DNA from 2 places in the Jeotgalibacillus aurantiacus genome. Region 2 is predicted to be linked to the other one. Evidence: a T-box and tRNA genes for the amino acid it is inferred to sense, from the RefSeq annotation. Region 2 holds a T-box; the other holds one or more tRNA genes.
What was found. The T-box of region 2 lies ahead of ileS (isoleucine--tRNA ligase). A T-box ahead of a tRNA ligase gene usually reads a tRNA of that ligase, here a tRNA-Ile.
Positions count from the first base shown of each region.

Region 1: it has a tRNA-Ile gene. The T-box ahead of ileS (isoleucine--tRNA ligase) is inferred to sense a tRNA for this amino acid. The anticodon was not compared.

Region 1 covers NZ_JACNMS010000004.1:50-2,913, reverse strand. The annotation lists gene H7968_RS12915 (1,4-dihydroxy-2-naphthoate polyprenyltransferase) at 1-163, shown strand, start outside; gene H7968_RS12910 (TraR/DksA C4-type zinc finger protein) at 284-892, shown strand; tRNA gene H7968_RS12905 (tRNA-Glu) at 1,417-1,488, opposite strand; tRNA gene H7968_RS12900 (tRNA-Ser) at 1,496-1,583, opposite strand; tRNA gene H7968_RS12895 (tRNA-Asn) at 1,593-1,667, opposite strand; tRNA gene H7968_RS12890 (tRNA-Ile) at 1,672-1,748, opposite strand; tRNA gene H7968_RS12885 (tRNA-Gly) at 1,768-1,841, opposite strand; tRNA gene H7968_RS12880 (tRNA-His) at 1,852-1,927, opposite strand; tRNA gene H7968_RS12875 (tRNA-Phe) at 1,938-2,013, opposite strand; tRNA gene H7968_RS12870 (tRNA-Asp) at 2,024-2,099, opposite strand; tRNA gene H7968_RS12865 (tRNA-Met) at 2,108-2,181, opposite strand; tRNA gene H7968_RS12860 (tRNA-Ser) at 2,210-2,302, opposite strand; tRNA gene H7968_RS12855 (tRNA-Ile) at 2,320-2,396, opposite strand; tRNA gene H7968_RS12850 (tRNA-Met) at 2,407-2,483, opposite strand; tRNA gene H7968_RS12845 (tRNA-Ala) at 2,512-2,587, opposite strand; tRNA gene H7968_RS12840 (tRNA-Pro) at 2,596-2,672, opposite strand; tRNA gene H7968_RS12835 (tRNA-Arg) at 2,699-2,775, opposite strand; tRNA gene H7968_RS12830 (tRNA-Gly) at 2,787-2,858, opposite strand.
Region 2 covers NZ_JACNMS010000003.1:202,735-205,598, forward strand. The annotation lists gene H7968_RS10580 (hypothetical protein) at 1-21, opposite strand, end outside; gene H7968_RS10585 (GNAT family N-acetyltransferase) at 118-522, shown strand; T-box leader at 927-1,161, shown strand; gene ileS (isoleucine--tRNA ligase) at 1,225-2,864, shown strand, end outside.

The sequences.
Region 1 (2,864 bases), on a different contig from region 2:
CATCAGTCTGTTCAGCATTCCTAAAGCTGTCAGAGCAACCAAAGGATTCATTGGGAAAACAATGCCGATCCAGATGATGCCTGCAATGAAAGCAACAGCACAGACCAACACTATTTTCGGCTTTTTGTTATCAATCGGTTATTTAATTGGATACTTCTTTTAAAAGACTCCTCCGGGGGTCTTTTTTAATTTTTGAAAGGCAGCGAAATACAATGTTAGGTTTCAATTTTTGTGAGAAGGATAAACTGTAAGAAGTGACTTAGATGAAGGAAGGATGTTTTGCATGATTACAGATAAACAAAAACAATACCTTAAACATGAATTACTCACCAGAAAAAAAGAAATCATTGAACAAAACGAAAAACCTGATGGTAACACGAATACAGAGCTATCAAACTACGATAATCACCCTGCTGACAATGCCACGGATCTTTTTGAAAGAGAAAAAGACCTGGCACTCGAGGAACATACACAAAAAGAACTTGACGATATTAACCGTGCATTGAAGGCCATGGATGAAGGCACTTACGGGATCTGTGCCGTAAGCGGAGAAGAAATCCCTTACGAACGTCTAGAAGCCATCCCTACTGCACTGACATGCGTGGAGCATGCTGAACAATTCAGCAATGATCACTCCAGACCAAGCGAAGAATCGGTCCTGTCCCCTTCGTCTGATCATCCATACAGAGGAGAAGAAAGCGAAGTCCGTGACTACGAAAACAGTTTCGACGAAGTAGGACGATACGGTACTTCCGAAACCCCTTCCGATATGGCTGACGGATCCGGAGACTATAATGACCTCTACAGCGAAGAAGATGTAAACGAAGACACAATCGGAACAGACCTCGAAGGTGACGAAAGAAAAATTTATAAAAACAGTGATAAAGAATAATAAAAAAAGGAATGCACCTATTTAACTGGTGTATTCCTTTTTTGCGCTAAAATCGTCGTATTCTTCTTTTCTAAAGATACCTTCGTTTAAATCTGTTTATGATACGCTTGGATAGTTTTTTGAGATCAGGGTGTTGAAATTAGCTATCGACTATTTCATTGACGTGATCAACGAAATTCAAACGACTATCGACAGAAATCAAACGTCTATCTACATTAATTACAGAACACTCAACTAATCTGGCTTACCGAAACAGTCTATCATCATCAACTGGCCAGCTATCGACAGAAGGCATCGAGTGATTGATAGCAAAAAAGGTAATTTACCTGACTCATTACATGTACTATCCCCATTCGCTTAAATCAAAGTAATGACCAGGCATGGAATGAGATAGGAGAAATCATTATATAGGGTTTACCATACTGCCTTGGAGATAGAAGACAAAATCCAGCTTCGATTGTTATTTTTTGAGAGATGGAAGAATAGAAAAAACACACTTCGTAATGAAGTGTGTTTTAAAAGGATGACCCGTACGGGATTCGAACCCGTGTTACCGCCGTGAAAGGGCGGTGTCTTAACCACTTGACCAACGGGCCTAAAGAGCGGAGAAGGAGGGATTTGAACCCTCGCGCCGCTTACGCGACCTACACCCTTAGCAGGGGCGCCTCTTCAGCCACTTGAGTACTTCCCCATAAAAAAATGGCTCCACAGGTAGGACTCGAACCTACGACCGATCGGTTAACAGCCGATTGCTCTACCACTGAGCTACTGTGGAATAATGGTGGGCCTAAGTGGACTCGAACCACCGACCTCACGCTTATCAGGCGTGCGCTCTAACCAGCTGAGCTATAGGCCCATACTTTATTTAATAAAGTTGGAGCGGGTGATGAGAATCGAACTCACGACATCAGCTTGGAAGGCTGAGGTTTTACCACTAAACTACACCCGCAGTTAATGTATGGGGCGACTGATGGGAATCGAACCCACGAATGCCGGAACCACAATCCGGTGCGTTAACCACTTCGCCACAATCGCCATAGAAAAATGGTGGCTTTGGACGGAATCGAACCGCCGACACATGGATTTTCAGTCCATTGCTCTACCAACTGAGCTACAAAGCCAAAATAAAAATGGCGGTCCCGACCGGGATCGAACCGGCGATCTCCTGCGTGACAGGCAGGCATGTTAACCGCTACACCACGGGACCAAAGGTAATTGCGGGGGCAGGATTTGAACCTGCGACCTTCGGGTTATGAGCCCGACGAGCTACCGAGCTGCTCCACCCCGCGACGATAAATAAACATCATTAAATTAAAATGGAGGAGGTAGAGGGATTCGAACCCCCGCGGGCTGTTACACCCCTGTCGGTTTTCAAGACCGATCCCTTCAGCCAGACTTGGGTATACCTCCATGAATCTGTATAAAAGTGGTGGACCTTGCAGGACTCGAACCTGCGACCGGACGGTTATGAGCCGTCTGCTCTAACCAGCTGAGCTAAAGGTCCTTTATTATATTGGTGGCGGCAGAGGGGATCGAACCCCCGACCTCACGGGTATGAACCGTACGCTCTAGCCAGCTGAGCTACGCCGCCCAATAAATAAAGTATCCTTCAAAAAATATGGTGGAGCCTAGCGGGATCGAACCGCTGACCTCCTGCGTGCAAGGCAGGCGCTCTCCCAGCTGAGCTAAGGCCCCTTAATAAATGGTCGGGAAGACAGGATTTGAACCTGCGACCCCTTGGTCCCAAACCAAGTGCTCTACCAAGCTGAGCTACTCCCCGAAAAAAAGTATGTGGTATTCTATGTATGGCGCGCCCGAGAGGAGTCGAACCCCTAACCTTTTGATCCGTAGTCAAACGCTCTATCCAATTGAGCTACGGGCGCTAAATATAGTAAGCGGAAGACGAGATTCGAACTCGCGACCCCCACCTTGGCAAGGTGGTGTTCTACCACTGAACTACTCCCGCATATTG
Region 2 (2,864 bases):
TTTTACAGACGAGAATCTCAACTTCCTCTATCCTTTCCTCTCTTTTTCCTGATATAGTCATTAGTATACTAAAAAGAGGAAAAAGTTTCATAATCCGATTAAAAAGTTGGTGTGAAGATGAATATTTTTCTTGAAGCGTTGAATGATGCTGATTTAAAAGCAGTTTATGAGTTTGAAAAAATGAACCGTGCTTATTTCGCCCGGTTTATTCCGGATAGAGGCGATGACTATTTTGAACAGGACTTTTTCCGGGAGCAGTACCAGTCTCTGTTAAATGAGCAGCTTGAAGGACAGTCTGAATTTTATCTGATCAAAAACGACCGTGGCCGGGTTATTGGCCGGATGAATGTGGTGGATATTAAAAATGCACGTGGATTTCTCGGCTATCGCATTGGAGAGTCAGAGGCTGGAAAAGGCGTTGCGTCTTCTGCGCTTGAGCAGCTTCTGAGGAAAGAGCTGAGTGTGACGAGAATGATTGGTAAAACAACGCCGGACAATATCGGCTCCCAGCGCGTCATGTAAAAGAACGGCTTCCGCAGAACACATGAGGACGATGACTTTGTCTATTTTGAATGGATGAAGATGAACTGAGCGTAGTGTGGGGGTCTGTCCCTGGGTCTATGCTAAATGGAATTGTCCTGTTCACAGCAGTTTTTGGATCGATTCAATTTTTTATTGTTGCGTTCCAGAAAATATATGTATCGTTTCAGATTTTTATTGTATCGTTCACCTTTTACCAGAGAGTTTTTGTTATGTTCGACCCTTGAATTGTAACGTTCACCATCATAATTGTACTGTTTCAAAATGGAAATGTATCGTTCCGTTGTTCCGCGCAACATTAGCGTCCGGCTCCGTCCCCGCGACTCTCCATCTCTTGACAATCTCCAACGACTTAGCATAAGCTATGTCTAACAAAACCCAATGTTTAACATTCGATGACGAGAAAGAGTAGCGATGGTGCTGAAGCAAAGAGAGCTGACGGTTGGTGTGAGTCAGTGTTCAGGCGATTGTGAAGATCCTCTCCGAGAAGCGGTGCTGAGTTTGTTTAGGTGCCGACGGGATTCCGCCGTTACAAGGAACGCGTATGATGGTACGTTGAATGAGAGTCCGGGATGTTTTCCGGGAATCAGGGTGGTAACGCGGGCTAAGCTCGTCCCTAACGTTTGTTTAGGGGCGGGCTTTTTTGTATGCAAAAAAGGAGGAACGGATATGGTTAGAAGTCAAATGCAGGAGACGGCAACGGAGCGTGAGAAGCGGGTTCAGGACTACTGGAGTGAGCAGCAGGTTTTTCAGCAGTCGATTGATCAGCGGGAGGGAAAAGAGACCTTTGTCTTTTATGAAGGCCCTCCAACGGCGAATGGTCTGCCGCATGCGGGTCACGTGCTGGGCCGTGTGATCAAGGATTTTGTCGCGCGCTATAAAACGATGAGCGGTTATCAGGTTTTAAGAAAAGCCGGGTGGGATACGCATGGTCTGCCGGTTGAGCTTGGAGTGGAAAAGAAACTTGGCCTTTCCGGTAAACGTGAGATTGAGGAATATGGTGTAGAGAAATTTATTGAGGAGTGCAAGAAAAGTGTGTTCGATTACGAGCGGCAGTGGAGAACGTTTACCGACGCGATTGGCTACTGGGTGGATATGGAGAAGCCATATGTCACGCTGGAAAATCGCTATATTGAAAGCGTCTGGCATATCCTTTCGAGCATTCATAAACGCGGACTTCTAGAGCAGGGACACCGGGTTGTACCATACTGCCCGAGCTGCCAGACCTCTCTTAGTTCACACGAGGTTGCACAGGGCTACAAGGATGTGAAGGATCTGTCCGTAACGGCAAAATTTAAGGTCAAAGGGGCTGAACATGAATACTTCCTTGGCTGGACCACAACGCCGTGGACGCTGCCATCTAATGTGGCGCTTGCAGTGAATCGTGATCTGGATTATGTAAAAGTGAAGCAGGGTGAAGAGGTTTATATCGTCGCAAAAAATCTTGCAGATGCGGTCTTTAAAGACAGCTTTGAAGTCGTAAGCGAACATAAAGGCAGTGACTTCACCGGGTTATCCTATGAGCCGCCGTTCCAATATCTTACGCTTGAAAAAGGACACGAAGTCATCGCTGCTGATTTTGTCACGGATGACAGCGGAACAGGGATTGTCCACCTGGCTCCGGCGCATGGTGAGGATGATTATCAGGCGATCAAGGACAGTGGGCTTGATTTTGTCAAAGTAGTCGATGAAGCAGGGCGTTACACGGCTGAAGTGACCCCATTTGCAGGGGAAAAGGCGAAGGATCAGGATGTGGCGATCATCAAGCTGCTTGCTGAGAATGGTCGCCTGTTTGAAAAAGAGAAATATGAGCACAGCTACCCGCACTGCTGGCGTTGTGATTCTGCCCTGATTTATTATGCGATGGAGGGCTGGTTTATCAAAACAACCGCGATCAAGGATACGATCATCGCCAATAATCAGTCTGTCGAGTGGCATCCTGGGCATATGAAAGACGGCCGTTTCGGTAAGTTCCTTGATAGCATGGTGGATTGGAATCTCGGGCGGAACCGCTATTGGGGCACCCCGCTGAATGTCTGGGTATGTGAAGATTGCGGGCATCAGCATGCACCTGACAGCGTGGCAGATCTAAGGCATCATGCCGAGCAGGAAATCGGTGAGGACCTTGATTTGCACAAGCCTTACGTGGACCGGATCACGTTGACGTGTCCATCATGTGCAGGGTCCATGACGCGCACAAAAGAGGTGATTGATGTGTGGTTTGACAGCGGCTCAATGCCGTTTGCCCAGTATCATTACCCGTTTGAAAATAAAGAGCTGTTTGAAAAGCAATTCCCGGCTGATGTGATTGCTGAAGGGGTCGA